2 regions of the Rugamonas sp. GW822-FHT03B10 genome follow, and region 1 is predicted to be linked to the other one. Evidence: predicted binding sites of a transcription regulator. Region 1 holds the regulator's gene; the other holds the start of a gene.

The links. Region 1 encodes sigma-54, which starts transcription at its own class of promoters, with help from an activator protein. Its sites were predicted from a motif close to TGGCANGNAANCTGCTTT; they were not measured.
Region 2: the regulator sigma-54 is predicted to act here: its motif matches at 10,103-10,120, upstream of AC1RQG_RS27360 (beta-propeller fold lactonase family protein).

Annotation. Positions count from the first base shown of each region.
Region 1 covers NZ_JBXANP010000001.1:499,362-515,217, forward strand. Annotated here, with positions in the region: gene lptC (LPS export ABC transporter periplasmic protein LptC) at 1-238, shown strand, start outside; gene lptA (lipopolysaccharide transport periplasmic protein LptA) at 256-828, shown strand; gene lptB (LPS export ABC transporter ATP-binding protein) at 831-1,586, shown strand; gene AC1RQG_RS02290 (RNA polymerase factor sigma-54) at 1,604-3,079, shown strand; gene hpf (ribosome hibernation-promoting factor, HPF/YfiA family) at 3,154-3,510, shown strand; gene AC1RQG_RS02300 (metalloregulator ArsR/SmtB family transcription factor) at 3,818-4,150, shown strand; gene AC1RQG_RS02305 (YeeE/YedE family protein) at 4,147-4,578, shown strand; gene AC1RQG_RS02310 (DUF6691 family protein) at 4,589-4,999, shown strand; gene AC1RQG_RS02315 (DUF6861 domain-containing protein) at 5,125-6,456, shown strand; gene AC1RQG_RS02320 (Imm52 family immunity protein) at 6,469-7,224, shown strand; gene AC1RQG_RS02325 (enoyl-CoA hydratase/isomerase family protein) at 7,314-8,399, shown strand; gene AC1RQG_RS02330 (GlxA family transcriptional regulator) at 8,350-9,438, opposite strand; gene AC1RQG_RS02335 (DJ-1/PfpI family protein) at 9,501-10,670, opposite strand; gene rapZ (RNase adapter RapZ) at 10,778-11,641, opposite strand; gene hprK (HPr(Ser) kinase/phosphatase) at 11,665-12,600, opposite strand; gene AC1RQG_RS02350 (PTS sugar transporter subunit IIA) at 12,667-13,149, opposite strand; gene AC1RQG_RS02355 (hypothetical protein) at 13,236-13,646, shown strand; gene queF (NADPH-dependent 7-cyano-7-deazaguanine reductase QueF) at 13,600-14,442, opposite strand; gene ilvA (threonine ammonia-lyase, biosynthetic) at 14,538-15,856, opposite strand, start outside.
Region 2 covers NZ_JBXANP010000038.1:602-16,457, reverse strand. Annotated here, with positions in the region: gene AC1RQG_RS27395 (sigma-54-dependent Fis family transcriptional regulator) at 1-393, shown strand, start outside; gene AC1RQG_RS27390 (FAD:protein FMN transferase) at 402-1,382, opposite strand; gene AC1RQG_RS27385 (4Fe-4S binding protein) at 1,382-3,511, opposite strand; gene AC1RQG_RS27380 (porin) at 3,577-4,731, opposite strand; gene AC1RQG_RS27375 (PQQ-dependent methanol/ethanol family dehydrogenase) at 5,021-6,715, opposite strand; gene AC1RQG_RS27370 (DUF779 domain-containing protein) at 6,794-7,189, opposite strand; gene adh (aldehyde dehydrogenase) at 7,349-8,869, opposite strand; gene AC1RQG_RS27360 (beta-propeller fold lactonase family protein) at 9,107-10,042, opposite strand; gene AC1RQG_RS27355 (TonB-dependent receptor family protein) at 10,243-12,387, shown strand; gene AC1RQG_RS27350 (TonB-dependent receptor) at 12,394-14,790, opposite strand; gene AC1RQG_RS27345 (substrate-binding periplasmic protein) at 14,787-15,620, opposite strand; gene pedF (cytochrome c-550 PedF) at 15,673-15,856, opposite strand, start outside.

The DNA.
Region 1 (15,856 bases):
AAGCGGCGACGTGCGGGTCGACCGTCCGGCCACGGCCACCAGCCAGGCCATGCGGATGAACACGTCCGCGCTGACGCTGTACCCGGACGACGAGAAAATGGAAACGGACCAGCCGGTCACCCTGCAACTGGGCGCCTCCAGCGCCAGCGGCACCGGCATGAAGGCCGACAACGCCACGCGCCAGATCCAGCTGGGCGGCCGTGGCCAGATCCACGTGCCGCCGCGGGCGGCGCATTGACATAGAACGGACTCGCAATGAACAAATTTATCCTGTCGGCCGCCCTGTTGTGGGCGGCGGCCGGGCTGGCCCACGCGGAAAAGGCGGACTCCAGCAAGCCCACCGAAATCAAGTTCGACCAGCTCGAGGTGGACGACGTCAAGCAGACCAAGACCGCCATCGGCAACGTGATCCTCACGCGCGGCACCCTGCAGATGAAGTCGCCCAAGGCCGTGATGAAGGAAGACCCTGAGGGCTACCAGTACGTGACCATGACCAGCACCCCCGGCACCCCCGCCACGTTCCGCCAGAAGCGCGACGGCGAGGGCGACCAGTGGGTCGAGGGCCAGGCCGACCGCATCGAGTACGACGGCAAGACGGAACTGGTCAAGCTGTTCTCGAACGCCCAGATCCGGCGCCTGGAGGCGGGCAAGCCGAGCGACGAGGTGCGCGGCGAGTTCATCTCCTACGACAGCCGCAAGGAATTCTTCGCCGTCAAGAACACGGCCAGCGGCGAGAGCAAGCCCGGCGCCGGCCGCGGCACCATGGTGATCCAGCCGTCCAACAAGGGCGCGGCCCCGGCCGCGTCCGTGCCGCCGGCGGGGAAATGACGATGGAGACCCAACGCTGCGGCAGTACCCTGATCGTGCGCGGTCTGCAAAAGAGCTACGGCAAGCGCCAGGTGGTGCACGACGTGTCGCTGCAGGTCGAGTGCGGCGAAGTGGTGGGCCTGCTGGGGCCGAACGGCGCCGGCAAGACCACCTCGTTCTACATGATCGTCGGCCTGGTGCCGTCGGACGCGGGCACGATCGACATCTCCGGCGTCGACATCTCGTCGCTGCCGATCCACCGGCGCGCCGTGATGGGCCTGTCCTACCTGCCGCAGGAGGCGTCGGTGTTCCGCAAGCTGACGGTGGAGGAGAACATCCGCGCCGTGCTGGAGATCCAGCAAGTGAACGGCAAGCCTTTATCCAAGGCGCAAATTGATGAACGGCTCAATACCCTGCTGGCCGACCTGCAAATCGAGAAACTGCGCGACAATCCGGCGCTGTCCCTGTCCGGGGGCGAGCGGCGCCGGGTCGAGATCGCGCGCGCACTGGCCACCAACCCCCGCTTCGTGCTGCTCGATGAACCCTTCGCCGGGGTCGACCCGATCGCCGTGATTGAGATCCAGCGCATCGTGCGCTTCCTCAAGGAACGCGGCATCGGCGTGTTGATCACCGATCACAATGTGCGCGAAACGCTGGGCATCTGCGACCGCGCGTATATCATCAACCAGGGCACGGTACTGGCGTCAGGCCGGCCGGACGACATCATCGCCAACGAGTCGGTGCGTCGCGTGTATCTGGGTGAACACTTCCGTATGTAAGGTATGTAAGTCAAGCCATGAAACAGTCATTGCAACTGCGCACTTCGCAGCACCTCGCGCTCACCCCGCAACTGCAGCAATCGATCCGTCTGCTGCAATTGTCCACCCTGGAGTTGCACCAGGAACTGGAACAGTTGTTGACCGATAATCCGCTGCTGGAGCGGCTCGACGATCCGCTCGACCACTCGGTGCGGCTGCTGGCCGACGGCGCCATCAGCCAGCAGAGCGCGCCGGCCGAGGCGGCGCCCGAAGGTCCGCCCGGCCAGCAGCAGGACGCCGCCGCGCCGGCCGAGGCCGAACCGTACGAGGGCGGCGACGGCGACGGCGCGCCCGAGGGCGAGATGGACTGGGGCGAGGCCGGCCGCGCCAAGACCTCCGACGACGAGGACGCCCGGCCCCAGCTCGAGGCCAACCACTGCACGCTGCGCGAGCACCTGATGGAGCAGATGCGGGTGACGGTGCTGGAGACGCGCGACCGGGCGCTGGTGGAGATCATCATCGACGCGCTCGACGAGAACGGCTACCTGGAGGAGCCGCTGGAGGAGATCCTGGCGCGCCTGCCCGAGGAGCTGGCGATCGAGCCCGAGGAACTGCACACCGCCTTGACCCTGCTGCAAAGTTTCGACCCCGTGGGCGTGGGCGCGCGCAACGCGTCCGAATGCCTGGCGCTGCAGATCAAGCGCATGCCGCACGTGCCGCTGGTGACGCGGCGCATGGCGCTGACCATCGTCGAGCAGCACCTGGCCTGGTTCGCCCAGCGCGACTTCAACAAGTTGAAGAAGGCCCTGCAGTGCGACGAGGAGGACCTGCGCGAGGCCCAGGCCGTGATCCGCCAGTGCAATCCGCATCCGGGCGCCGCGTTCGCGTCGGACGTGTCGGACTACGTGGTGCCGGACGTGATCGTCAAGAAGGCCCGCAACGGCTGGCAGGTGAGCCTGAACAACGACGTGATGCCGCGCCTGCGCGTGAACGCCATGTACGCCAACCTGCTCAAGCAGGGCAAGGGCGAGGGCGCCATGGGGGCCCAGCTGCAGGAGGCCAAGTGGCTGATCAAGAACATGCGCCAGCGCTTCGACACCATCCTGCGCGTGGCGCAGGCGATCGTGGAGCGGCAAAAGAATTTCTTCTCGCATGGCGCGGTCGCCATGAGGCCCCTTGTGTTGCGCGAAATAGCTGATACACTGGGACTACACGAGAGCACTATTTCTCGGGTAACAACTCAAAAATATATGCTGACCCCGCATGGCATGTTTGAGTTGAAATATTTCTTCGGTAGCCATGTCGCCACGGAAGCGGGGGGAGAAGCCTCCTCGACGGCGATACGGGCACTGATCGTGCAATTGACAGGAGCAGAAGACCCTAAAAATCCTTTATCCGACAGTAAGATTGCGGACATGCTGGGAGAACAAGGCATGGTGATTGCGCGACGGACTGTTGCCAAATATCGCGAAGCGTTGAAGATCCCGCCAGTCAGTCTCCGTAAATCTTTGTAGTTATCTGGTTCCTGCGCGCCCGGCCGCAATGGGCGCGGCACTAACCGCCAGCGACATCATCTTTAGGAGTGTGTATGAATCTCACCATCAGTGGACATCATCTCGAAGTGACCCCAGCGATCCGCGAATACGTGCAGAACAAGCTGGAGCGCGTCAAACGCCACTTCGATCAAGTGATTGATATTGCTGTCATCCTGACCGTAGATAACCTCACCGAGAAAGAGAAGCGCCAGAAGGCCGAAATCAATTTGCGCATGTCGGGCAAGACCGTGTACGTGGAGAGCCTGTCGCAGGACCTGTACGCCGCCATCGACACCCTGATCGACAAGCTCGATCGCCAGGTCATGAAATACAAAGCCAAAGTTCAGGAACACGGCCACGACGCCATCAAGCATCTGCCGGACACCTTCGAACCCGCCGCCACCGCATAAGACGGTCCCCGGCACACCAAACAAAGGGCGCATCTGGCGCCCTTTTTTGCGCCCCGCGCCGGCGGGCCGATACGATAAAACAATATAAACGGTATAAACCGTATTGCCTCCGGGCGGCGCGCTGCGCGCCACGCAGCCGGCGAACAGCGCCATGGCGATGTTGCCGCCGCCGCCGATCACGCCCACCTTCTTGCCGCGGATGTCGACCACGTCGTCTCGCCTGTTCAAACGGCCACTTGAAATTTTATGCGCACATAATATATATTTAGGTATAATGTTCGCTGTAACCAATCGCAAGGGAGGACGCATGGACGATGCGACCATCGATATCGATCATTTGCGGGCCAAGGCCGGTCAGGCCAGCGGCCTGCTCAAGGCGCTGGCCAACCCGGACCGGCTGCTGCTGCTGTGCCAGATGACGCAGGACGAATACAGCGTCGGCATGCTGGAGGAGTTGACCGGCATACGCCAGCCCACGCTGTCGCAGCAGCTGACGGTGCTGCGCCAGGAGGAGCTGGTGAGCACGCGGCGCGAAGGCAAGCAGATTTTTTACCGGATAGCCAGCCCGGCGGCGCTGGCGGTGCTGCAGGTGCTGTACCAGCAGTTTTGCAATGACGACGGCCAAGGAGCCACATTATGACTATCGCCTGGAATCTCTTCACGCCGTGGGGCGCGCTGATCGGCGGCGCGCTGATCGGGCTGTCGGCGGCCCTGCTGCTGCTGTTCAACGGCCGCATCGCCGGCATCGCCGGCATCGCTGGCGGGCTGCTGCGCCCGCGCGCGGGCGACATCGGCTGGCGCCTCGCGTTCGTGGGCGGGCTGGTGGCCGCGCCGCTGGCCTACAGCCTGGTGGCGGGCCTGCCCGCCGTGCAGATCGACGCCGGCAGCGGCACGCTGATCGCGGCCGGTCTGCTGGTGGGCTTCGGCACCCGCTACGGTTCGGGCTGCACCAGCGGCCACGGCGTGTGCGGTCTGTCGCGCCTGTCGCCGCGCTCGATGGTGGCCACCGGCGCCTTCATGGCGGCCGGTTTCGTCACCGTGTTTATTGCGCGCCACGTGTTCGGTTAAGGGGAAAAGTATGACCATCGCTATCGCATTGTTGTCCGGCCTGATCTTCGGCATCGGCCTGATTATCTCCGGCATGACCAACCCGGCCAAGGTGCTGGGCTTTCTCGACCTGGGCGGCAACTGGGACCCGTCGCTGGGCCTCGTGATGGCCGGCGCCATCGCCGTCGGCATGCTGGCGTTCCGCTACGCCGGCACACATCCGAAGACGCTGCTGGGCGTGGCCATGAGCCTGCCCGGCACCAAGGTGATCGACCGCCGCCTCGTTCTGGGCGCCTTGATCTTCGGCGCCGGCTGGGGCCTGGCCGGCTTCTGCCCCGGCCCCGCGCTGGCCTCGCTCACCACGGGCGGCAGCAAGGTCTTGCTGTTCGTGGGCGCCATGGTGGCCGGGATGGGCATGTTCGAGATGCTCGAGCGGCGCTGAGCGCTGCCTGCGCGGCCCCGCCGCGCCGACGGAGATGGACGGCGGCGGCGCCGTTTGTGCCGTCTCAACACCGCTGATTGATGGGGGCGCATGCTGTGCGGACGTGAACGCACAGCCCGCTTCCCATGAGCAGCTTCCCATTTGACCGCAACGCGTATTACGCCAGCCTGCGGCGGCACAATGACCGCCTGGACGAGGCCATCATCGCGCGCCGCCGCGCCGACTTCCATCACCAATCGAATGACGAACTGTGGCACCGGCAGGGGCAGTTTGGCCTGGGCGTGCGCGCGCAGCGCGTGCGTGAAGCGCTAGGCGCATCCGAAGCGATCGCCTTGCGCGAATTGCGGGCCAAGCTGGGCGGCATCGCCCTGGCCGACGTCTGGCCGGTCTTGCGGGAAATCATCCATGACGTCGCCTTGTACGTCGGCTGTGGTGCGCTCGTTGGGGGCATGATAGGCGGCGGGCTGGGTGTGCTCGCATTTGGCATCGGCGTGCTGCCGGGCGCCTCGGCGGGCGCCATGCTGGGCGCGCAGGGCGGCAACATGCTGCTCGGATTTTTCGGCCTGAAGTCGGTGCTTGGCTACTTGGCCGACAGCCTGCCACGCGTCGCCCGCGATTACGAGGATGGCTTCCGGCTGGCGTGGGGCAAGATGCCCGACCTCAATCCCTATTCCGCCGATGGACCGGGCTACGGCGTCGATTACCCGTGGGCCAGCACTTACCAGGCATCGCATGCGTTCGCGCGTGGCCATGAATTGCTGGCCATCGCGCTGCTGGCGGGCATCGTCGCCTACCTCGGCAGGGGCAAGGAAAAATTGCCGGCGCTGCTGACGGAAGTGCGGCAAAGCGCGCGCCTGGGGCCGAAAATGGCGGGCTGGCTGGAGCAGAACGCAGATAGGCTGAGCAATCATCCGCTGCTGCAGGAGCGGGGCAAGGGCGCGGGCAATGGGGCGCTTCCGGCCCCATCGGCCGGGCAGCCGGCACCGGCCCGGCCGCGTTCAACAGCGAAAGCGCCTCGCCCGGCCGAAGCGACGGGCCAGGTGTTACGTGAGGCCGCGCAAATCGTTGGCAAGTCCGAAGGCGGCCCCGGGACATGGCAGTTGTCGCCAAAACGCACGGGTGGTGAGGCATATCAAGAACAAATCACGGGCGTGCGGCGCGGAATTGAATATGATGTGCCCTGCGCCGGAGTACCATCGGGCAAAGTCAGCTTTGACGGATACGATGCAGAGCGCAAGGTCTTGATTGACGCGAAGGATTGGAGAGGGTATCCACCACAAGATACAGAATTTTGGCAGGAAGACTTGCTCAAACAGGCGCGGAATCAAGTCAATGCATCTGGAGGCATTCCAATTGAGTGGCATGTCAGCACTAAGGAAGCACAGGTCGCCATCGGTAGGGTATTTGCGGATGAGCGTTTAGAGGAAATTGAGCTTGTGTTGACACCAAATCGATAGAACGGATCTTGGATGAATTACTTTTATTTGGGAATTTACTGGTTTGAAAGATCGTTGACTTTGCGCCAGTACGCAGATGCTTCACAAGCATTTCTTTTAGAGCTGGGGCGCATTCATCCAATCTTTCAATCGTTGAGCTGGGTCGGAGACCGACCAAACTCAGCGATCGAGATATCGTCTGGATTAAGCAATCTGGAAGAACTGATCTATCGCCACGCTGGCAGCAAGGAAAACTTGTATGAGTTGGCGAACCCGGATGGAACCCCGTCGTGGCTATCAACCGGCATTTTTGGATATTCGATGCGATATAACACCGGGATGCCCGCGTCTGCGGGAGGGGTTGGGGTTAGCATTCATGCCGGCAGTTACAAATGTCGAACACCAAACGCCGTCACGGTTTCTTTTCCCGCCATTGTTGATGAGCGAGCTTTTCATCGCGAGTTATACGACTATCAATTCTTGAAGAATCTGTTGTGTAAAACAGTTGCCTTATGGGCGCCGATGGAGGGCTTGATTACTCAACACTCGTTCTCTGATGCAATTACCGATGAGAGACTACCTTACGTCGGGTGGTTGACCTACTTGCGCGATCCGCGCGCCGCAGCCCTTCGTAACAGTGCTGCTCTTCGTGATTTGATTTTTGATCAAACGCCCGACGGCGGAACCCTGATTTCGCTCGATACTGCCATCATCTCGCCGGACAACCCAACCCAGGTGGAGAACGCGCGCCGTTTGCGCAGCCTGCTGATCGCTGAAAAACTAGTCTAGTGCCGACGAGCACAAAGCCACTGCGCCAGCCGCGCGCCAAACCGGAAGCCGTTTAGAATACAAGTCCGATCATTCTCAGCATTCCAGCCATGAGCGAATTTGTCCAGACCAGCGTCAGCAACCGTACCGGCTTCATCACCCTCGACCGCCCCAAGGCGCTTAACTCGCTGTCGCTGGCCATGGTGCGCGACCTGGCGGCGGCGCTGCTGGCCTGGCGCGACGACGCGCAGGTGGACGCGGTGGTCATCCGCAGCACCAGCGAGAAGGCGTTCTGCGCCGGCGGCGACATCCGCTTCTTCTACGACGTGGGCCGCGCCGGCCCGCAGGGCGGCAGCGCGCTGCTCGAGGATTTCTTCACCGAGGAATACGCGCTCAACCACCTGATCCACCACTATCCCAAACCCTACATCGCGCTGATGGACGGCGTGGTGATGGGCGGCGGCATGGGCGTGGCCCAGGGCGGCCCCGATTGCCGCGTGCGCATCGTCACCGAGCGCACGAAGATGGCCATGCCGGAAGTGAACATCGGCCTGTTCCCGGACGTGGGCGGCAGCTATTTCCTGTCGCGCGCACCGGGGCAGCTGGGCAACTACCTGGGCCTGACCGGCCTCACCATCGGCGCGGCCGACGCGCTGTACGTGAACCTGGCCGACCACTTCGTGCCGGCGGCGCAGATGGCGGCGCTGGCGGCCTTGATCGAGGCCACGCCGGGCGCGCAGCTGCGCGACGCCATTGCGGCCTTCGCGGCGCCGTTCCGCGCCGACGCGGGCGAGGCCGTGCTGCACACGCAGCGCGCGCTGATCGACCGTCATTTCAGCGCGCCCACCGTGGCCGCCATCATGGCCTCGCTGGCGCAGGACGCCGATCCGTTCGCGCAGAAGGCGCTGGCGGCCATGCAGACCCGTTCGCCGTTGATGATGGCCGTCACCCACGAACTGCTCAAGCGCGGCGCCACGCTGGACGTGGCCGACTGCCTGCGCATGGAGCGCACGCTGGTGCGCCACAATTTCGAGGATGGCGAAGTGCTAGAAGGCGTGCGCGCGCTGGTGATCGACAAGGACAACGCGCCCCAGTGGAAACCTGCCGCGCTGGCCGACGTGACGCCACAGATGGTGGCGCGCTTCTTCACGCCCGTGTGGCCCGACTACGCCCACCCGCTGCGCCATTTGCGTTAACGCCGCCGGCATCAGCACCGGCACCGGCACCGGCACCGGCACCCGCGCTGGCGCGCGCTGTTTGCGCTGCGTGGCGCTGGCGGTACTGGCTGGGGCTCAGCGCCAGCCGCCGCTGGAACACGCGGCGCAGGTTCTGCTCGTCGCCGTGGCCGGTGGCGGCGGCGATCCGCTTCAGCGGCTGGTCGGTCTCCTCCAGCAGCCGGCACGCCGCTTCGATACGCATCGAGGCGACCGTCGTGGCCGGGGTGCGGCCCAGCTTCGCCGCATAGCTACGGGCGAAGGTGCGCGGCGCCATGCCGGCCCGCTCGGCCAGCCGTTCCACCCGCAGGTCGGCGCCCAGGTTGTCCGCCATCCACGCATGCAGTTCGGCGAGGCGTTCGCCTTGCTGCGCCTGCGCCGCCAGCGGGGTGCTGAACTGCGACTGGCCGCCGGCCCGTTTCATGAACACCACCAGCTGGCGCGCCGTCTCCATCGCCACCTTGTGGCCGTAGTCCTCCTCGATCAGCGCCAGCGTCAGGTCGATGCCGGCCGTGACGCCGGCCGAGGTCCACAGCGATCCATCCTGGATGTAGATGCGGTCGGCGTCGATCCGCACGGCCGGATGCAGCGCGGCCAGCCGTTCCACCCATTCCCAGTGCGTCGTCACGCGCCGCCCGTCCAGTTGGCCGGCGGCGGCCAGCAGGAAGGCGCCCGTGCACACGGAGCACAGGCGCCGCACCGTGGGCGCGCGTGCGCGCACCCAGGCGATCAGCGGTGGCGGCGAAAAGTATTCCTGGCCCTGGCAGCCGCCGGGCGCGATGATGGTGTCGATCGCCACGCCGTCCAGCGCCGACAGCGGCGCCGTCATCACCTGCAGGCCGGCGCTGGTCGTCACCAGGCCGCCTTCGGCCGAGGCGACGATGATCTCGTACAGCGGCGGGCCGTTGCCGGAGCAGCGGCGGCTGGCCGTGGCCAGCGCCTGCACGGGGCCGGTCAGGTCGAGCAGGTTCATGTGCGCGTGGGCGAGGACGACGACGCGGCAGGTGGGCTGGACTGGCATGGCGGGCGCGCTGGGCTCCGTGATGGGCGATGGCGCCATCATCCCAGAGTTGGCGCCGCCGTTCAATCGCGATAGCCGGGGTATTCGAGCAGCAGCGCCACGCCGTAGGCATTGGCGTGGCCGTAGCGCCTGGCGATGTCCGCCAGCGCCTGGTCGACGGCCTTGCCCGGCGGCGTGGCGGGGGACAAGTCCAGCACCTCGTCCAGCCCCGCCGTTTCGCCCGCGCTGCGGTCGGGGATCACGCGCAGGCCGTGCCGCGTGCGCAGCGGCGCCACGCTGTCGGCCACCAGGTAGGCATGGCTGCGGCCCGTGCTCGACCAGGCGTCCACGGTCAGCGCCAGCACCGCCTCGTCCACGCCGGGGGCGGCGCGGATGCCGAGCGCGTCGTCGTGGTGGAGCCAGCCGTTGGTGTAGACGGTGGTGGCCAGCGCCGTCAGGTTGTGGCCGAAGCGCGGCTGGAAGGCGTCGCTGTCGTGGCGCGCGCTCCAGTCGGCGATGGCCAGTTCGGCGGCCAGCGCGCCGGCCCGCGCGCGGCCCGCGATCGCCTCCACCAGCGCGATCGAGGTCGGGATGGCGGCGCTCACGCCGGCGCTGGAGACCCAGTTGCGGTCGGCCACGTAGCGCGCGTTCCTGACCCAGCGGATGGCCGGTTGCTGTTCCATGCGCTCCTGTTCCGACGACCAGTGCGCCGTCGCCAGGTGGCCGTCCATCACGCCGCTTTTTGCCACGACCTGCGCGCCGTTGCAGATGCTGACGATGGTGGCGCCCTTGCCGGCCTGCCGCGCGATCCAGGTCCGCAGTTCGGGCGTGTTGCGGGTGGCCGGCACGATCACGTAGTCGGCGCCTTCGGGGTAGCGCGCGTCGAAGCGGGCGAGGGTGGCCTCGGGTTCGATGCGGAAGCCGGGTTTGCCCATGTCGGTGGTGGCGTTGATCGGGCCGTCCGCCGTGGCCAGCGCCATCACGTCGGCCACGCCGGAGCGGGCCAGTATCCCGTACGGCACGAGGTAGTCGCTCAGCTCCGTGCTGGCGTTGTCGCCGACCACGGCGACCAGCGGGCGCTCGCGACCGGGGCGGGCATGGTAGGGCGCGATGGCGCCGTCGCGCAGGCTGGCGCCGTGCTCGCCGCTGCTGGCGCTGGCGTCGATGGCGGCGGGGCCGCTGGCGCAGCCGGACAGCAGGAGGGCGCCGCCGCACAGGGCGGCGCAGGCGAGGGCGTGTTGGATGTGGCGCATGACGATACTCCGGCTCAGGGTGGGACGAGATGAGCGCCAGTATCGGGCAGGCCGTTGCTATGAAAAAGACAAAAAACCGTCAAATCCTGCCAGCCGGTGGCAGGAAGTTACGACTGTTCGCGGTGGCGCAGGACGACCCGTTCGGTCGGATGGAAGTAGGCGGCCAGCCGTTCGGCCATGTAGACGGAGCGGTGCTGGCCGCCCGTGCAACCGAGCGCCACGGTCAGGTAGCTGCGGTTGTCGGTCTTGAACGAGGGCAGCCATTTTTCGATGAAGTCGCGGATGTCCTTGAGCAGCTCGGCCGCGCTGGGCTGGGCGTCGAGGAAGGCGATCACGGGCGCGTCGCGGCCCGTCAGCGGGCGCAGCGCGAGGTCATAGTAGGGGTTGGGCAGGGCGCGCACGTCGAACACGAAGTCCGCGTCCAGCGGCACGCCGACCTTGAAGGCGAACGATTCGAAGAACAGCGTGAGCGGCGCCCGTTCGATCGCCACCAGGTCCTTGATCCACGTGCGCAGCTTGTTGGCGCTCATTTCGGAGGTGTCGATCACGTGGCCCAGCTGTTCGATGGCCGACAGCCGCTCGCGTTCCTCGGTGATGCATTCGATCAGCGTGCGGCGCGAGGCCGGGTTCTGGCCCGGGCGCATCTCGTGCGACAGCGGATGGCTGCGCCGCGTTTCCGAGAAGCGCGCCACCAGCGAATGGGTGTTGGCGGTCAGGAACATGACCTTGACGTCGTGGCCGGCCGCGCGCAGTTGTTTGACGTCGCCCGGCAGCGTGGCCAGCGATTCGGCGCTGCGCGCGTCGACCGACACGGCCAGCGCCTCCGTGCCTTCATTCTGCAACGTCGTGACGAGGCTGGACAGCAGGGCCGGCGGCAGGTTGTCGACGCAGTAGTAGCCGGTGTCCTCCAGCACGTTGAGGGCGACGGACTTGCCTGAGCCGGAGATGCCGGTGATGAGGACGATGCGCATGGGGGACATGATAGCGGAAGGCCTCAATCGCCGCTCATGGCTTGTCTCTGACGCTCCATGAATTCCTGCAGCGTGTCGATGCCGCGCAGTTGCAGGATGGTGTTGCGCACGGCGGCCTCCAGCAGCACGGCGATGTTGCGGCCGGCCGCCACCGGGATGACGACCTTGCGGATCGGCAGGCCCAGCACGTCCTCGGTGGGGAACTGGAACGGCAGCCGCTCGACCTCCTCCTCCAGCGCGCTGCGGCGCACGAGGTGGACGATCAGCTTGAGGCGCATCTTGCGCCGCACGGCCGTCTCGCCGAAGATGGCCTTGATGTCGAGCAGGCCCAGGCCGCGCACTTCCAGCAGGTTCTGCAGCAGGGCCGGGCAGCGCCCTTCGATCATGTTGGGGGCGATGCGCGAGAACTCGACGGCGTCGTCGGCCACCAGGCCGTGGCTGCGCGAGATCAGTTCGAGGCCCAGCTCGCTCTTGCCCAGGCCCGAGTCGCCCGTGATCAGCACGCCCACGCCCAGCACGTCCATGAACACGCCGTGCATGATGATGCGCTGGGCCAGCTTCTTGGACAGGTAGACGCGCAGGAAGTCGATCACCTGCGCGGCCGGCAGCGGGGTCGAGAACAGCGGGATGTTCTTCTCGTCGCAGATGGCGAGGATGTCGGGCGGCGTTTCCAGGCCCTGGGCGATGATCAGGGCCGGCGGGCCGCCCGCGATCAGTTCGCCGATCACGTGGGTGCGGGTCAGCGACTTGAGGCGTTGGTAGTAATTGATTTCCTGATGACCGAACACCTGGATGCGGCCGGGGTGGATGGTGTTCAGGTGGCCCACCTGGTCGGCGGCCGAGGCCACGTCGCCGGAGATCAGGCGCTCGCCGCCGGGGAAGCCGGCGAACCAGCCGAGCTGCAAACTTTCGCGATTGTCGTCGTACAGCCTTTGTATCGTCAGCGGGGTTTGCAGCATGGGCGCTCTTTGCAAGGAGTGATAGGCAGCCCGTAGTTTAGCATGGCGGCCCGCCGCCCCAAGGGATCAGCCCGCCGCTTGCAGGCTGGGCACCCAGTTGATGATGCGCGAGTGGACCGATTTGGGGTCCGGGTCCGTCGTCAGCGCGGCGCGGAAGGCGTCGTCGGAGAACATTTCCGCGATCTCGGACAGGATCTCCAGGTGCTGCTGGGTCACGTGGTCGGGGATGAGCAGGAAGAACAGCAGGTTGACGGGCTTGCCGTCGGGCGATTCGAACGGGATGGGCTCAGCCAGGCGCACGAAGGCCGCCAGCGGCGACTTCAGGCTCTTCATCCCCTTGACGCGGCCGTGCGGCACGGCCACGCCATGGCCGAGGCCGGTGGAGCCCAGGCGCTCGCGCGCGAACAGATTGTCGGAGACGGTCGAGCGGGCGATGCCGCAGTTGTTCTCGAAGATCAGGCCGGCTTGTTCGAAGGCGCGCTTCTTGCTCGACACTTCCAGGTCGAGCAGGACGTTTTCAAGAGAGAGTATTTTGCTGAGGTTGTTCATAACACGACAAGATATGGTGCAATGCACAAGGGTGGCTTGCGAGCAGAATTATAGGCTGGTTTCGCGGCCTTGTAACATGAATTCGCTTGCACGCGTCCTCCCTGGGCGTCCGCCACGGGGCGGGCGGGGTCGCTGCTGCTGTTGTAAAAAATACACTGCGCCTGGCATACGCCATTTCCGCTCAAAAAATCGGGAAAAAGCCGCCGATTCGCCAGCGGTCGGACGGGTTCGCCGATTTTTTCCCGTTTCTGCTGCAACGATGCCGTATTCGCCACGGCATCGTCACGGGCCGCTCAGCGCGGCGCCCGTTGTCACATCATACGCCGATGTTTTATTGTCTGATTGAAAATTATATTACTTTCGCCGTCCGCGTGCGCGCCGCGCCACGGCTGGCGTGCGCGCCCTTGCGCCAGCGCAAATGGCTGGCGCTGCTTGGCGCGCCCCGCCCCTTCACTGGCGCGCGCCGCGCAGGTTGGGCGGGCGCTGGGCGCTGCTGAAGTTGCTGCGCCAGGGGTTGATGTCGAGCCCGCCGCGCCGCGTGTAGCGCGCGTACACGGCCAGCTGCTGGGGCGCGCACTGGCGCAGGATGTCGGTGAAGATGCGCTCCACGCACTGCTCGTGGAATTCGTTGTGGTCGCGGAAGCCGATCAGGTATTTGAGCAGGCTTTCCTGGTCGATCTGCGGACCGCAGTAATGGATCTGCACGCTGGCCCAGTCCGGCTGGCCCGTCACCAGGCAGTTGGACTTGAGCAGGTGCGACACCAGCGTCTCCTCGACCGGCAACTCGTCGTGGTTGGCCTTGAGCAGTTCGGGCGCGGGCCGGTAGTTGTCGATCTCCACGTCCAGCCGGTCCAGCAGCGTGCCTTCCAGTTCGCCCATGGCGATGGTGGGGAACGCGTCGGGCAGGGTCAGCACCACGTGCACGTTGGCGCCGAAGCCGGCCGACAAGTCCTGTTGCAGCAAGGCTTTCAGCGCCTCCGGGCTGTCGAGCCGGGTCTGGTTGAACGAATTCAGGTACAGCTTGAACGACTTCGATTCGATGATGTTGGGCGAATCGGCCGGCACCGTGAAGCGGGCGATGGCCACCTGCGGCTTGCCGCGCTGGTTCAGCCACGACAGTTCATAGGCGTTCCAGATGTCGACCCCGAAGAACGGCAGCGTGCCCTGCAGGCCGAGCTCGTCGCGCTTGCCCTGGCGCGGGATGGGGAACAACAATTCGGGCGCGTAGTCGGTGCGGTAGGCCGAGGTCTTGCCCAGTGGCGACAGGTCGGCGAGGGTGGCGGTCGTGGTCATGGCGGTGCGTCCATCGAAATGCAAAGGCGCATGGTAGCGCATCGGCGGCGGCCATGCCGAAAGCGGAGGGCGGGTCTCCCCGCCCTCCCGGGGCGTTAGCCGAGGAACAGCTTGTAGACGGGGTTGGCCGTCTCGTCCCAGTAGCGGTAGCCGAGCGTGGTGAGGAAGCGCGAGAACTCGCCCATTTCCTCGGGCGGCACCTGCAGGCCGATCAGGATGCGGCCCACGTCGCCGCCCTGGCTGCGGTAGTGGCACAGCGAGATGTTCCAGTTCGGCGCCATGCTGTCGAGGAAGCGCATCAGCGCGCCCGGACGCTCGGGGAATTCGAAGCGGTACAGGATCTCGTCCTGCGCCAGCGTGCTCTTGCCGCCCACCAGGTGGCGGATGTGGGCCTTGGCCAGTTCGTCGTGCGTGAGGTCGAGCGTGCGGAAATCGTTCTGCTCGAACTTGCGCGCCACGGCGCCGGACTCGCCGCGGTCGGCGATCTGGATGCCGACGAACACGTGGGCCTGGTCCTGGTCGCTGATGCGGTAGTTGAACTCGGTCACGTTGCGCGGGCCGATCAGCGAGCAGAAGCGCTTGAAGCTGCCGCGCTGCTCCGGCATCGTGACGGCGAACACGGCCTCGCGCGACTCGCCCAGCTCGGCGCGCTCGGCCACGAAGCGCAGCCGGTCGAAGTTCATGTTGGCGCCGCTGGCCACCGTGATCAGGGTGGCGTTCTCGATCGGGTCCTTGGTCAGCGCGGCGCGCTCGACGTAGGCCTTGGCGCCGGCGATGGCCAGCGCGCCCGATGGCTCGAGGATGCTGCGCGTGTCGGTGAACACGTCCTTGATGGCGGCGCAGATGGCGTCCGTGTCGACCAGGATCACGTCGTCGACGAACTGCTGGCACAGGCGGAACGTCTCCTCGCCGGCCAGGCGCACGGCCGTGCCGTCGGCGAACAGGCCGACGTCGGCCAGCGTGACGCGCTCGCCCGCCTTCAGGCTGCGCGCCATGGCGTCCGAGTCCAGGCTCTGCACGCCGATGATCTTGATGTCGGGACGGATCTGCTTGACGTAGGCGGCGATGCCGGCGATCAGGCCGCCGCCGCCGATCGGCACGAAGATGGCGTGGATCGGCCCGGCGTGCTGGCGCAGGATCTCCATGCCGATCGTGCCCTGGCCGGCGATCACCTCGGGATCGTCGAACGGGTGCACGAAGGTCAGCTTCTGTTCCTTCTCCAGTTGCAGCGCGTGGTTGTAGGCGTCCGTGTACGACTCGCCGTGCAGCACCACTTCCACGTCCGCGCCACCGCGCGCCTTGACCGCGTCCACCTTGACCTGCGGGGTGGTGGTGGGCATCACGATCACGGCCCGGCAGCCCATGCGCGCGGCCGACAGCGCCACGCCCTGGGCGTGGTTGCCGGCCGAGGCGC
Region 2 (15,856 bases), on a different contig from region 1:
GTGGTCAAGAAGATCCTGGCGGCGGAATCGGAAAATGGCGGCTATGAGGTCTCGCCTGAGATCCTGCAACTGTTCCGGCGCCACAAATGGCCCGGCAACTTCCGCCAGCTCACCAACCTGCTGCGCACCGCCATCGTGATGGCCGGCGACGAACAGGAAATCGGCCTGCGCCACATGCCGGACGACTTCCTCGACGATATCGAGCAGACCCAGGCCATGGACACCCAGGCGACGACGGCGCAGATGATCGCCACCGGCGCCAACCTGGAGGAGATGGAGCAATCGGTGATTCTGCGCTCGCTGGAGGCGAACGGCGGCAATGTGTCCGCCACGGCGCGCGCGTTGGGCGTGTCGCGCAACACCATCTACCGCAAGGTGCCCAACCTGAAGTAGCGGCGCCGTTACGCCGGCGGCGGGAAGTTGGGCGTCTGCCAGCCGCGGCCCTGCTTGTCGATGGTCATCAGATCCACGCCGGGCAACTGTGCGGCCAGCGCGGCAGCCCTCGCCCGCCCCATCACCATGAACGCGGTGGACAGACCGTCCGCCAGCATGGCGTTGGGCGCGAGCACGCTGACGCTGGCCAGTTCCGCCGGCGAATCGCCGAGCGCCGGATCGAAGATGTGATGGTGGACGAAGTCCGGCGTGAATGTGGTCTCGTAATCGCCGGACGTGGCCACGCCGCAGCCTTCGATGTACAGCGTAGTGGCCAGCGCATCGGCATCGCGCGGCGCGCGGATGCCGAGCGTCCACGGTTGCTGGTGCTGCTTGCGCCCGCGCGCGACGAATTCCCCCGTGTCCAGCAACGCGTGCTGGATGCCCCGCGCCTGCAGCGCCGCCAGCGCGCAGTCGGCCGCGTAGCCCTGGGCGACGCCATTGAGCGTGATCGCCATGCCAGGCCGCGCCAGCCGCACGGCGTCGCGATCGAATTCCAGCTCCCGCCAGCCGACCAGCGCGCGCGCCTCCCGCCGGGCCGCCTCGGTGGGCAACGCGCCGCGCGCGGCCGCCTCGCTGAAGGCGCGCCACAACGGCTGGACGGTGATATCGAACGCCCCGTCACTGAGCCTGGACAGTTCGCGCGCCTGCGTGAGCACGGCCAGCAGCTGCGCATCGGGTTGCGCCAGCACCCCATCGCGATTGAGCTGGTACACCTGGCTGGCCGGATGGTAGATGCTCATCAGCCGGTCGACCCGCTGCGCCGCATGCAAGGCCTCATCGATGGCCTGCCGCGCCAGTCGCTCGTCCGCGTGCAGCACCGAGATGGAGATGGTGGTGCCAAACGCCAGCGCCGCGCCGCTATGCAGCGGCTGGTCAGAACACAGGGCCAGGCCGCTGGCGCCCGCCAGCACACCCATCGAGGCACATAAAAAGGTACGGCGTTTCATCACTGGCCTCCTGCCATCGGCATGATGGGAATGGTGCGGCGTCGTTTGACTTCCATGATCCGCGGCGCGCACTTCTCGTCGCTCTCGTAGATCACCACGCAGTCCATGCACTGGAAGCATTCCGCGTAGTCGATGTCACCGGCCGGTTTGATGGCCTGGTAATCGCAACTGTGGCGGCAGGTCTGGCATGGCTTGCCGCATTCGCTGCGCCGCGCGATCCACGACAACAGACGGAACCTGCCCAGCAGCGCCAGCCCGGCGCCGAATGGACACAGGTAACGGCAAAAGAATTTATACACGAACGCGCTCGCCGCCAGCAGCGCCACGGCATACACGACGAACGCCCACGAGCGGTCGAAGGCCAGCGTGATCGACGTCTTGAACGGCTCCAGCTCCACCAGCCGGTCGGTCCACGCGCCGGCGAACAGGGTGCTGGCGAGGATCAGCGCCAGCAGCCCATATTTGAGGAGCTTGAGGCGCGCATCCGTCGCGCTGCGCAGGCGGTACTGCGGGATGCCGAACTTCTGCGCGGCCTTGCCGACGAATTCCTGCATCGCGCCGAACGGACATAGCCAGCCGCAGAAGGTGCCGCGTCCCCACACCAGCAGCGACATGAACACGAAGCCCCACAACACCACCGTCATCGGATCGAACAGCATGAACTCAAGGCTGCGATGGGCCAGCAACGCCTGCAGCACCCCCGTGATGTTCACGATCGACAGCTGCCCTTGGGCGTAGTAGCCGATGAATGCGATGGTGAACACCAGGTAGCCGCGCCGGAACCAGGCGAAGCGCGCGCCCTCGGCGGTGAGCCGCTTCTGCCGGCTGAGTGCCAGCGCCAGCACCGCCAGCCCGGCCGCCAGCACCAGCAGGTCGACGGCGCGGCCGCGCCAGATGGCCCGCCACGATTTATCGTCCCCCTCGGGCGCGACATAGAACCGCTCCGGCAGCCGGTACTCGATGTCGAAGCTGCGGGTGATGCGCTCCGGGTACACGATGCCCTTGTTGCGGGTGATGGGCAGCGAAAAGTGGAACACGCCAGCCGGGTCCAGTCCGGCCTGCGCGATCACGCGGAACGCGGTCACCGTGTAGCCGGGCAGCTGCTCGCGCGCCACCGCCAGGTCCAGGTCCAGGTCGCGCATGTCGATCGGCAGCTGATCCTGCTTCAACAGCAGGCGCTCGGACAGGCTGCCGCGCACGAAGTCGTCGCCCGTCACGCTGTAGCGCCCGGTCGACATCACGAGGATGGCGTGGTCGCCCTCCTCCAGACGGCCCTTCAGTTTGCGCCAGCCACGCTCCGTCAGCAGGTTGCGTCCCACGGACGGCACCGATACGCAGGCCACGTACAGGTCGATGAACAGGTCGTCGGGCCGCGCCAGCGCTTCCGGGTCCAGTCCCGCGCCGTCGCCGCCGACGAACAGCCGTTCGACATCGCGGTTGCGCAGGCGCAGATGCTGCACCAGCCCATCGGACTGCATGCGCTGCAAATCCATCGATTCGAACAGATCCGGCTTCACCCGCGCGATCTGGTCCGGGTCGCGCCCCTGCGCGAAGCCCAGCTTCTTGCGCGACACTTTGAGCGCCGCCGCCAGCACGCTCTGGTTGATGATGCGCACCGAGGCCGTGGCCTTCGACACGCCGTCGATGTAGGCGTGCGCGGCGTCCGGATGGCGCTCGCGCTTGCTGTTGGTCTCGATGCTGATGTTCTGCTTGAGCGACAAGCCCTTGTACTGTTTGACGAACTGGATCAGCGGGCCCTCGCCCAACCCGTCCAGGAATACCGGCTCGTGCTGCGACAGCACGGCCACGTCGAGGAATCCGCCGCGCGGGTCGATCGCCACCAGCAGATTGGGCGGCACTCCCGCGAAGCCCGGCACCGGGGCCAGGTCGACCGATTCGAACACATAGGCGACCAGCTCCGTGGCCGTCGCGTTCTGCTTGAAGATGGGCCAGACGGGCAAGTCCGCGTCACGCTCGCCCACCATCAGCGGCGCCGGGAAGCGGCGCTCCAGCTCCGCCTTGTCCAGCACGCCGGCGCGCACCGGCGCCGCCGCCAGCAGCATGGCCGCGAACATGGCCATGAGAACGGGCAGCAGCAGCGCACGCGATATCGAATTCAAAACACGCATGGTGGTCGTCTCGTCCCCTGTCGCGGCGCGGCCAGCCGCACCGCGCCGCGATCAGTGAGGCGCTATCAGAAGAAGATGATGCCGCCCACGGAGACGCCATTCATCTTCGCCTCGCCGCCGTTAAAGCCCTTGGAGCGGGTCTGGCCCACTTCGCCCACCAGCGAGATCGCGCTGGTCAGCGAGTAGTACATGCCGGCGGTCAGGTTGGCGTTCGACTTCAGGCCACCGGTGCCGATGGTGTTGTCGTCGTTCTTGCTGATGCCGTAGCCCAGGCCCAGCTTGAGCTTCTCGGTTGGCTTGTAGGTGGCCTGCACGAAGTAGTTCTTCGCTTTGACGTCGCCCTGGTCGCCGTCCGACAGCACGCCCAGGCCTTTACCGCCCTGGAAGTTGGCCAGCAGGCCGGCGGCGCCAGCCTGGTACGACAGGCCAAGTTCCACGGCCGACATGGTGAAGTCGTTCACGCCCGGCGTGACGGACGAGAACTTCTGCGACTTGGCGCCCAGCCAGCCCTTGAAGCCGTCGGCCGCGTAGGTCACCTGCGCCTGCACCTGCGGGCTGTTCTTGGCCGAGTAGGTGGAGGCGGCGACGACAGGGGTGTCGGACACGGGGCTCACCAGCGCCGCGTCGAAGCCCAGGCCGGAGGTCGACTTCGGCGCGCTGTAGGCGATCTGGCCGTAGTAGCCCACGTAGCTGTAGCCGGCGCCGATGTGGCCCAGCGTGACGCGGCCGCGCTGGGTGGCCTGCACCGGCGCGCCCGAGCCGATCAGCGTCATGTCGCCGAAGATGGCGCCGGCGCCGAAGATGCCGTTGTCGCGGCCCAGCTTGACGGTGCCCATCTCGGCGTTGCCGAAGGTGAAGTAGGCCTGACGCACGTCCACGCCGCTGTTGGCGGCGATGGCGCTGTCGGTGGCCGTGGCGTTGTAGATGCCGATCAGCGCTTTGACGTCGTAATCGCCCTGGCGCGACGAAGCCGACGTCACCAGGCCGTTCGGCAGCAGGCCGTTGCCGATGGTGGTGCGATTGGACTCGCCGCCGCAACCGAGGCCTTTGCCGGCCAGCGCCAGCCCGCCCACGGCGTCACCGGAGCACGACACCTGCGTGTAATAGGCATTGACGATGCCGCCGACATTGACCGTCCAGTCGCCGGCCTTGATGTCCACCGCCTGTGCCGATTGAGTACCTGCAGCTGCCAGCGCGCCCAGCAAGAAAATCTTCTTCATCACTTTCTCCATATTGTTCTAGGTTTGGTCAGACACATCACGTTTGATGTAAGCGTGTAATGGCAATTTGCGTGCCTGTCGCATCACAGAGGGGGAAACGGCGCGATCGCCGTGCGCGCTGTGCTGTATCGGATCAGCGTGCGCGCCCACTGTCCTAAATTTGATCGCCACGCGGGCTGCGGATGGCGCCGCACAAAAAAAAACTGACGGCCGAAGCCGTCAGTAAAAAGAAGCGTTCAAGCGCCTAGGGGAGACTAACCGCGCATGTTAAGAACGCTGCCGACGTAAATCATTTGGCTGGCAGTTTGAACACCCACACCGAACCGCCCTGCTCCAGGAAGTTGACCTTCTTGGCCACTTCGCCGCCCCACAGCGGCACCGCGCCACCCCAGCCCGACACCACGGCCACGTACTGGACGCCGCCGTCCTGCCACGTCACAGGAGGCGCGACCACGCCGGAGCCGGTCTGGAACTTCCACAGTTCCTTGCCGTTCTTGGCGTCGACCGCCTTCAGGTAACCTTCAGGCGTGCCGTAGAACACCAGGCCGCCGGCGGTGGTCATCACACCGCCCCACAACGGCGCCGAGTTCTTGTCCTCCCAGACGATCTTGCCCGTCTTCGGATCGATCGCGCGCATCGCGCCGATGTAGTCCTCGTTCAGCGGACGGATGGTGAAGCCCGCGCCCAGGTAGGCGCCGCCCTTCTTGTAGCTGACCGGCTCATTCCAGATGTCCATGCCCCACTCGTTGGCCGGCACGTAGAACAGCTTGGTCTGCGGGTTGTACGCCATCGGCATCTGGTTCTTCGCGCCCAGGAAGGCCGGCGCTGAGAACACGGTGCTGCCCTTCTTGCCCGCCTCGCCCTGGGTCGGATCGCCGGGACGGTTCTCCTTCACGAAGTTCGGACGGCCCGTCTTGAGGTCGATGCCGGTGGCCCAGGTGATCTTCTTCACGAACGGGAAGGCGTTCTGCAGCTTGCCGTTGTTGGCGTCGATCACGTAGAAGAAGCCGTTGCGGTCGGCCTTGCCGCCGTAACGCTTGCCGTCCATGTCGAAGGTGACGAACTCGTTGGCGCCGTCGAAGTCCCACGAATCGTTAGGCGTGTTCTGGTAGGCCCACTTGATCTGGCCCGTCTTCGGATCGATCGCCACGGTGGACGACGAGTACAGGTTGTCGCCGGGACGCAGGTGGCTGTTCCATGGCGCCGGATTGCCGGTGCCGAAGTAGGCCAGCTTGGTCGACGGGTCGTAGGTGCCGCCCATCCAGGTCGAGGCGCCGCCCGTCTTCCACAGTTCGCCCGGCCAGGTCTTGTTGAGCGTGCCCGACACGCCGTTCGCGATCGCGTTGCCGTCCTTGTCGTACTTGTAGCCCATGTGGCCTTCGACCGTCGGACGGGTCCACAGCAGCTCGCCCGTCATCGGGTTGCGCGCCTCGACCCGGCCCACGATGCCGAACTCGCCGCCCGACACGCCCGTCAACAGTACGCCGTCGGCGATCAACGGCGCTGCCGTCATCGAGTAGCCGGCCGCGTAGTCGTCGACCTTCTCCTTCCACACCACCTTGCCCGTGTCCTGGTCCAGGGCCACCAGCTGCGCGTCCAGCGTGCCGAAGATGACCAGGTTGCCGTACAGGGCGGCGCCGCGGTTGACCACGTCGCAGCATGGCATGATGGCGTCCGGCAGGCGGTGCTCATATTTCCACAGCTTGGCGCCCGTCTTCAGGTCGATGGCGAAAATGCGCGAGTACGAGGCGGTGATGAACATCTTGCCCTTGTAGATCACGGGCTGCGATTCCTGGCCGCGCTGCTTCTCGCCGCCGAACGAGAACGACCATGCCGGCGTCAGCTTGTCGACGTTCTTGGTGTTGATTTGCGTGAGTGGGGAAAAACGCTGGCCTTCCGAACCCATGCCGAACGACAGCACGCTGTCGGTGGCCTTGCTGGCATCGTTGAGCATGGCCGTGGTGACGTTGGCGCCGTGCGCCATCGTCAGGATGCTCATGCCGACCAGCGATGCGATAATTTTTTTCTGCACAATCTTCTCCTCTGTTCCCGTTTTTCGAAATTAGCTACTGTGTTTTACTGCGTGCTGCTCCGCGCTGTTGAGCACCGCAAGCTCCTCGTCCGTGAACAGGCGCGAGCGGGTCAGGAAGCGCTTCCCGGTACCGTTATCGAGCGAGAACATGCCGCCGTTCCCGTCCACAACATCGATGATCAACTGCGTGTGCTGCCAGTACTCGAACTGCTCCAGTCCCATGTAAAACGGCGTGCCATCCAGGTTGCCGAGATAGACGTCCGTGTCGCTGAGATTGAAGTCCCCGGCGCCGTAGCACATCGGCGCGCTGCCGTCGCAACAACCGCCGGACTGGAAGAACATCAGCGGTCCGTGCTGGCGGCGCAATCCCGCCAAAAAATCCAGTGCCGCCGCGGTGGCGGTGACGCGGGCGATGGCATTGTTCATGGGCTTCCTTTCGCAATCCCGGCGCCGCGCGCGGCGCCGGGACTTCATCAAGCACTCAAAGGCTGGTTCAAAACGCCCGTGGCGAGGCGTGGCGACGAAGACAGTGCACCTGCACGGCGAGGCGCCACAACGAAGCCACGGGCTTTTTGAAACGGCCGATTAGAAGAAACCGAGCGCGTTCGGGCTGTAGCTGACCAGCAGGTTCTTGGTCTGCTGGTAGTGGTCCAGCATCATCTTGTGGTTTTCGCGGCCGATGCCCGACTGCTTGTAGCCACCGAACGCGGCGTGGGCCGGGTACAGGTGGTAGCAGTTGGTCCACACCCGGCCAGCCTGGATGGCGCGGCCGACGCGGAAGGCGCGCGAACCGTCGCGGGTCCACAGGCCGGCGCCCAGGCCGTACAGCGTGTCGTTGGCGATGGCCAGCGCGTCCGCCTCATCCTTGAAGGTGGTCACCGACACCACCGGGCCAAAGATCTCTTCCTGGAAGATGCGCATCTTGTTGTTGCCCTTGAAGACGGTCGGACGCACGTAGAAGCCGCCTTCCAGATCGCCCGCCTGGGCGCTGCGCGAACCGCCGGCCAGCAGCTCGGCGCCTTCCTGTTTGCCGATGTCCATGTACGACAGGATCTTCTCCAGCTGCTCCAGCGACGCCTGGGCGCCGATCATGGTCGAGGCGTCGAGCGGGTTGCCCTGCTTGATGGCGGCCACGCGGGCCAGCGCGCGCTCGATGAACTTCTCGTAGATCGATTCCTGGATCAGCACGCGCGATGGGCAGGTGCACACCTCGCCCTGGTTCAGCGCGAACATGGCGAAACCTTCCAGGCACTTGTCGAAGAACGCGTCGTCCGCGTCCATCACGTCCTCGAAGAAGATGTTGGGCGACTTGCCGCCCAGTTCCAGCGTGACGGGGATCAGGTTCTGCGCGGCGTATTGCATGATCAGGCGGCCGGTGCCGGTTTCGCCGGTGAAGGCGATCTTGGCGATGCGCTTGCTCGATGCCAGCGGCTTGCCGGCTTCCAGGCCGAAGCCGTTGACCACGTTCAGCACGCCCGGCGGCAGCAGGTCGCCGATCACTTCCAGCAGCACCATGATCGAGGCCGGGGTTTGCTCGGCCGGTTTCAGCACCACGCAGTTGCCGGCGGCCAGCGCTGGCGCCAGCTTCCACACGGCCATCAGGATCGGGAAGTTCCAGGGGATGATCTGGCCGACGACGCCCAGCGGCTCATGGAAGTGGTAGGCGTAGGTTTCGGAGTCGATCTGGGCGACCGAGCCTTCCTGGGCGCGGATGCAGCCGGCGAAGTAGCGGAAGTGGTCGATCGCCAGCGGGATGTCGGCGGCCATGGTTTCGCGGATCGGCTTGCCGTTGTCGATGGTCTCGGCGGTGGCGATCAGCTTCAGGTTCGCCTCCATGCGGTCGGCGATGCGGTTCAGGATGTTGGCGCGTTCGGCCGGCGAGGTCTTGCCCCATGCGGCCTTGGCGGCGTGGGCGGCGTCCAGCGCCAGCTCCACGTCCGCTTCGGTCGAGCGGGCGATTTCGCAGAACACCTGGCCCGTGATCGGCGTGATGTTGCCGAAGTATTGTCCGTTGACCGGCGCGACGAATTTGCCGCCGATGTAGTTGTCGTAGCGTGCTTTGAATGGGTTAGCGACGCCAAGTTTGCTGATATCCGCGAGATTCATGTCATCCTCTTTCTGCTGTGGTTATGGGACCGTTCCGTGACGGCGTTGGTAAGGCACATGCTCCTAGTCGCAAACAACGTGCCAGCACCCGCAAGCGCCCCCGCTCCGGGGCCGCGCCACAGTGGGCGCGGGGCATGACGGGGGCACTTGCGGCCCGATCCGGCGCCGGCGCCGCCCTGTCACACCTGTTCCGGTTTGGAACAGGTGTGACACAGCGCCTGTGCTGCCAGCGGACCGCTAGCGGATCACCACGCCCCATGGCAGCTGGCCGACGGCGATGTCGGCCCGCTTGGCGGCGCTGGCCGTGTCGATCACGGACACGCTGTTGGAGCGGCCATTGGCCACGTACAGCGTGGCGCCATCGGCCGTCAGCGCCATGTTCCACGGCCGCTTGCCCACGGCGATGGTGTGGCTCACGGTGTTGGTGGCCGTGTCGATCACCATCACGCTGCCATCGATGCCGTTGGAGACGTAGACGTGGGCCCCGTCCGGACTGACGGCGATGCCGTTCGAGTTCTTGCCGGCCGCGACCTGCGCCACCGCCTTGCGCTCGGCCATGTCGATCACATAGACCGTGTTGACCAGTTCGCAGGCCACGTAGGCCAGGCGGCCGTCGGGCGAGAAGCCCATGCCGCGCGGACGCCGGCCCACCGCCACCGTGCCCACCTCGCGCCGGGCCGCCACGTCGATCACGTCGACCTGTTCCGCCTCCTCCGCGCTCACCAGCAGCCAGCGGCCGTCCGGGCTGAACACGGCATGCTCGGGGTTCTTGCCTTGCACCTTGATATCGGCGAGCACCTTGCCATCGGCCGCGCCGATCAGCGTCACGCTGTTGCTCTCCTCGACGGCCACCGCCACCAGCGTGCCGTCGGCGGAGGCGTTCACCCCTTCGGGCGACTTGCCCAGCGCGATGGTGCGCACAGTGGCGCCGCTGGCCGTGTCGATCACCAGCAGAGCGTTGCTGACGGCGTCCGTCACGTACAGCTGGCGCCCGGCCGGATCGGCGGCGATGCCGCGCGGGCGCTTGCCGGCGGCGATCTCGCGCACCACCGTGCCGCTGGCGACGTCGATCACGCTGACGCTGGAGGACTTCTCGTTCGGCACGTAGGCAAACGGCGCCGCATGCACCTGCGCGCACAGCAGCGACAGGGCGAATAAAGTGGAGGTTTTCACGGTACGGCCTTTCATGGGATGTGGATCGGTCGCGCGCGATCGCGCGCGTGCGCGATCCATCATGCAATCGGCGTGCCACGGCGCGTGACGCGCCGTCGCGGCATGGCAGGCAAATTGCTTACATCAACGATCAGACTTGCTGGCGCAGCGCGCCTGGAGCAGGCGTGAACCGTCAACCCGACCCGAATGGAGACCACAACATGAAACACCCAGCCTTCCGACTCAACGCCGTCGCCGCGCTATTCGCGGCCGGCAGCGCCCTGGCGCCGCAGGCGTTCGCCGCCGCCGACGCGGCCCCCGAGGCGCCCGCCGGCGCCGCCCCCGACGTGGTGGTGATCAGCGGCAGCCGGGCCGGCCATACCAGCTACGAACTGCCGGCGGCGCTCGACGTGGTCGACACGGCGCGCCTGCACGACAGCCAGGCCCGCGTCAACGCGTCCGAGGCGCTGGTGGCCGTGCCCGGCCTGGTGGTGCAAAACCGTCAAAATTACGCGCAAGACCTGCAGATCTCGTCGCGCGGCTTCGGCGCCCGTTCCGCCTTCGGCGTGCGCGGCGTGCACCTGGTGACGGACGGCATCCCGGCCAGCATGCCGGACGGCCAGGGCCAGGCCGCCACCTTCAACCTCGACATGGCCGACCACATCGAAGTGCTGCGCGGCCCGTTCTCCGCCCTGTACGGCAACCACTCGGGCGGCGTGATCCAGCTTGTCACCCGCGACGGCGAAGGTGCGCCATCGGTCGAGATGAACCTGACCGGCGGCAGCTACGGCACGCGCAAGGCGGACCTGAACGCGCAAGGCAAATCGGGCGGCATCGGCTACGTGCTCGACGCCTCGCGTTTCGACACGGACGGCTACCGCGCCCACAGCGCCGCCCGGCGCGACCAGGCCTACGCCAAGCTGACGCTGGCCCCCATGGCCGGGGCCAAACTGAGCATCGTCGCCAACGGGCTGCGCCAGGACGACACCCAGGATCCGCTGGGCGTGACCTGGGCCACCTTCCAGCGCGACCCGCGCGCCGGCGAGATCGACAGCACCGATCCCCTGTCGCCCAAACGCACACTGGCCGACCGCTACAACACCCGCAAGAGCATCCACCACGAGCAGGTCGGCGCCGTGTGGGAACAGGCGTTCGGCGACGACCGCCTGCGCGCCTCCGTCTACGGCGGCAACCGCGACGTGATCCAGTACCAGGCGTTCTCCAAAGCCTTCCAGGCGCCGGCCAGCCATTCCGGCGGCGTGGTGGACTTCGAGCGCAATTTCCATGGCACGGACCTCAACTGGCTGCACGTGAACCAGCTGGCCGGCGGCAAACTCAGCACCACCTTCGGCCTCGAGTACGGCCACTCCAGCGACGCCCGCCAGGGCTTCGAGAACTTCATCGGCACCCAGTTCGGCGTGCAAGGCAAACTGCGGCGCGACGAGGACGACATCGTCTCCAACCTCGATCCCTATCTGCAGGCCGAATGGCAGTCCGGCCCGTGGCTGGCGACGGCGGGCCTGCGCCACAGCCGCGTGAAGATCGAGGTGGACGACCACTTCCTCAGCAACGGCAACGACAGCGGCAACCTGACCTTCAGCCACACCACGCCGGTACTGGGTCTGCTGTACCAGGTGACGCCACGGCTGAACGTGTACGGCAGCGCCGCGCGCGGCTTCGAGACACCGACCCTCAATGAGCTGTTCTACTCTGGCACGGGGGCCGGCTTCAACTTCAATCTGAAGGCGGCCAACAGCACCCACCTGGAGGCCGGCATCAAGGCCCAGCCGCTGGCAGACACCCGCGTCAACGCCGCCGTGTTCCAGGTCCGCACCAGCGACGAGCTGGTGGTCGACAGCTCGGTCGGCGGCCGCACCAGCTACCGCAACGGCGGCAGCACTCTGCGCCAGGGCGCCGAACTGTCGCTCGATTCCAGCTGGCGCTACGGCCTGAGCACGCGTCTGGCGCTGACCACGCTGCGCGCCGTCTACGACCAGGCCTTCGGCACCGTCCAGCAGGGCAGCCGCCTGCCGGGCGTACCGAACGCGAACATGTACATGGAACTGGCGTGGGCCGACCGCAGCGGCCATCTGGGCGCCGCGCTGGAAGGCGTGGCCAGTGGCCGCATCTACGCGGAAGACGCGAACGCCGAAAAACCGGCACCCGGCTATGGCATCCTGAATGCGCGCATCACGGCCAAGCAGGAATGGAAGGGCTGGACCTTCAAGCAGTTCCTGCGCGTGAACAACCTGCTCGACAGAGACTACGTGGGATCGGTGATCGTGGGTGACACCAACAAGCGCTATTACGAAGCCGCACCGGGGCGCAACTGGCTGATGGGCGCCAGCGCGCGGTACGGGTTCTGACAGCGCTCAGAAGTGATAGCGCAACCCGGCCACCACAGAACGTGGTGCGCCGGGCGCGACGAAACTGACCGGCGCCGCCTGCACCGCGCCATCCAGCGGCTGCAGCAGGCGGCCATTCGGGAACATGTCCTGCGCCACGGCGCCAAAGGTTTCATAGCGGCGGTTGGTCGCGTTGTTGATGCGCGCGTACAACTCCCAGCGCTGGGTGGGGTGATAGTTCATGTGCAGGCCGAACAGGGCATAGCCATGCACGCGCAAGTCGGCGGCCTGCGGCGCCTGTCCGGCCTGGGTATCGGCGATCAAGCCATCCTCATTTCCCTGCGCGATCAGGTCCGACGTGGCCGCCAGTTCAGCGCCCAGCGTCAGCGCTGGCGTGGCGCGCCAATCCACACCCAGCTTGAGCGTATGCCGGGGCAATCCAGCGATGCGCGTGCCGGCCGCCACCCGCACATTGCGCGCGCCCGTGAACAGCGTGCCGTCGGCGTCGTACACGGCGTGCAGATAGCTGTAGCTCAGGCGCCCCGTCAGGTCGCCCCATGCTCCGCTTGCGCTCAGGTCCGCGCCCTGGTGGAGCGTGCGCTTGAAGTTGGAGAAGTAGCCCTGCTGGGTGGTGCCGGCGCTGCGGAACAGGATGTCGTCCTGGTTGACCGTGCGGTAGAGGGACAACGTGGCACTGGCGTGATGGCCGGCCTGCCAGCGCGCGCCCGCTTCGATGGTGCGCGATACCACCTGCTTCAGGTAGGGATCCGATTGCAGGCCGACCGGCAGCCGGCACGGCAGCGCGGGATCGGCGCACCCCAGTTCGATCACGGTCGGCACGCGCGTGCTCTGCGACCAGTTGGCCAGCAACGACAGGCCGCCGCCCACGTCATGCGCGACGCCGATGGCTGGATTGAGCTTCTGGTAATTGAACGCTTCCGGCGCTTGCGCGCTGCCGGCGTTGACCAGGGTGTTGGCCACGCGCGCGCGGTTGTAGCGGGCGGAGAGCGTCACGTGCGTGTCGTTCGTCACGCTCCATGTGTCCGAACCGTACAGGCCCACGGTGCGCGCGCTGCCGGACACGGACGACGTGGGCTCGCGCTCGGCGGCCGGATCGGCCTGCACGCCCCGATCCGGGGTGAAGAAGGCATCCTGCGCGAACTGGGCGAAGCTGACGCTGCTGCGGTCGAAGGTCACGCCGGCCAGCAGCTTGTGCGCCGCAATGTCGCGGCTCAGGTTAAGGCTCGCACCCTGGCTGTTCTGGCGCGTGCTGGTGGTGTTGAATGAAGCCGGATGCAGCGACGCGGCGGCGCTGCGGTCGTAGCCGCAGGTGTCCGGATTGGCGGCGCCGCCATCGGCCAGAAAGCCGGCGCCGCAATCGGCAACATAGTCGCCATAAGCCTCGCCGATGTCGCCGTTGACGGTGTCGCGCCGGCTGTTGCGCACATAGGCATTGCCCGCCAGCTCCCCCGCCTCGCCCAGATCGTGGATCACGCTGAACACGGCCTGGTGCAGGCGGTTGCGCGTCTCGTCGGCGTAGGTGTAGATGGCGCGGCGGTTGGTTTCGTACAAGCCCTGGCCGGTGTCGTCGCCGCGGTAGCTGGGCAGCAGGCCATTGCCAACCAGGCTGCTGCTGCCCCCCAACAAGGCGAGGTTCCACTCGTTGGCGCCGCTGGTGCCGCCCAGTTTGAGGTAAAGATTACCGAGCCGGCCATTCGAATGCTCGCGCCAGCCACGGTCGTTGAACAGCGTGGTGGCCAGGAAGGCATGCCACGGCTGATCGCCGCTATAGCCGTAGGCGAGATCGGTGCGCCGTTGGCCATTGCTGCCGTCCGAAACGCTGACGTCCAGTCCGGGATGGGTCTTGCCCGATTTGCTGTTGAGCGCAAGCGCGCCACCCAGCGAATTAAGGCCGTACAAGGGGTTGGAGCCGGGCGCCAGCAGCACGCTGCCGATGGCCGCTTCCGGCACCATGTCCCAATTGACGACGTCACCGAACGGCTCGTTCACCCGCACCCCGTCCAGGTAGACGGAAATGCCCTGCGAACTGCCCAGCACCGGCGAGGCGCGGAAGCCGCGAAACGTCACATCGTTCTGAAACGGACTGCCGGAGATTTCATTGACTCCCACGCCGGTCAGCGTGCGGGCCATGAACTCGCTCAGATTCTCGCCGGCCGACGGCCGCATGTCGCGCGAGGACGCCGTCTGCACGGCATAGGGCAGCAGGTTGCGGTCTATCCCAAGGCCGGGCACCGGCGCGACGCCGACCACATCGATCGACCGCAGCGCCAGCACCGGCCCCGTCGCCAGCTCCGGCAAGGCCTGCTGTTCCAACGGCGTGCTCTGCTCCGCGCTGGCGGCGGTCGCCAGCAGTGCCAGCGCAACGGCTGTCGCCAGCCGTGTGCGCTGCGGCGCCGGGTTCACGGCTGCACCAGATGCACGCCGTATTTGGCAAAGATGGCCTGCAACTCGCCGCTGCTGCGCAAGTCGTTCATGGCCGACTGCAGCAGCTTGGCCACTTCCACATCATCCTTGCGCACGGCCATGCCGACCGCCCAGCCGGCGCGCGGCAGGCGCTGGAAACTGGCTTCCTCGAGCGGGAACGCGGGATCGCCCTTGAGCGACGCCTCGATCTCCGAGCGATTGGCCAGCACGGCGTCGATCTTGCCCGCCTTGAGCTGTTCCAGCGCCTGTGCCGCTGTGTCGAAAATGCGCACGTTGTCACGGAAACGACCATTGCCCTCACCAAGCATCACCATGCCCGCGATCGACACCTTCTCAACGCCGATGGTTTTACCATTCAACGAATCGAGGCCGTTGTAGGCGGGGATGCTCTTGGCATTACGGACCAGACGCACCGATTCCACGTGATAGGGCGCGAAGATGCGGACCTTGTCGTTCTCGTTCATCAGCTTGGGCTCCACCGGCACGTGCAACATCACGTCGGCGGGACCGTAGCCCATGTAGTGCCCCTTCCAGACCATGTTGCGCAGGTCGTCGCTCAGCTCCTCGCCGGCGGGGAACGGCAGCAGGCTGAGTTTGAGGCCCAGCTTCTGCGCCAGCGCCTGTGCCAGGTCGACATCGATGCCGGCGCTATGGTCGGAATAAGGCGCGAAGTCGTTGTACACCGCCACCTTGAGCGAACCCGATTGCTGGATCTTGCTCCAGTCGGCACGCGCAGGAGAAGTGGCGCACATCAGCACACCGGCCAGGGCAATCGTCGCGCTTGCGGCGCGCATGGAGAACTTGAACATGAAAGCACCTCGGAATCAAAGACGACCTGTGGAAAAGAGGAACGAACGGGACTTATTTCACTTCCCGGCGGTCTTCCAGATAGGTCTTGATGGCCCACATGGCTTCCTGGTTGAACACGCCCTCGAACGGTGGCATGTAGACGGCGCCATTGCGCACCTTGCCGTGGCGGATCGAGGTCAGGAAGTAGTTGTCCGTCTCCTTGTAGCAGGCCTGTTTCTTCTTGTCGTTCTTGATG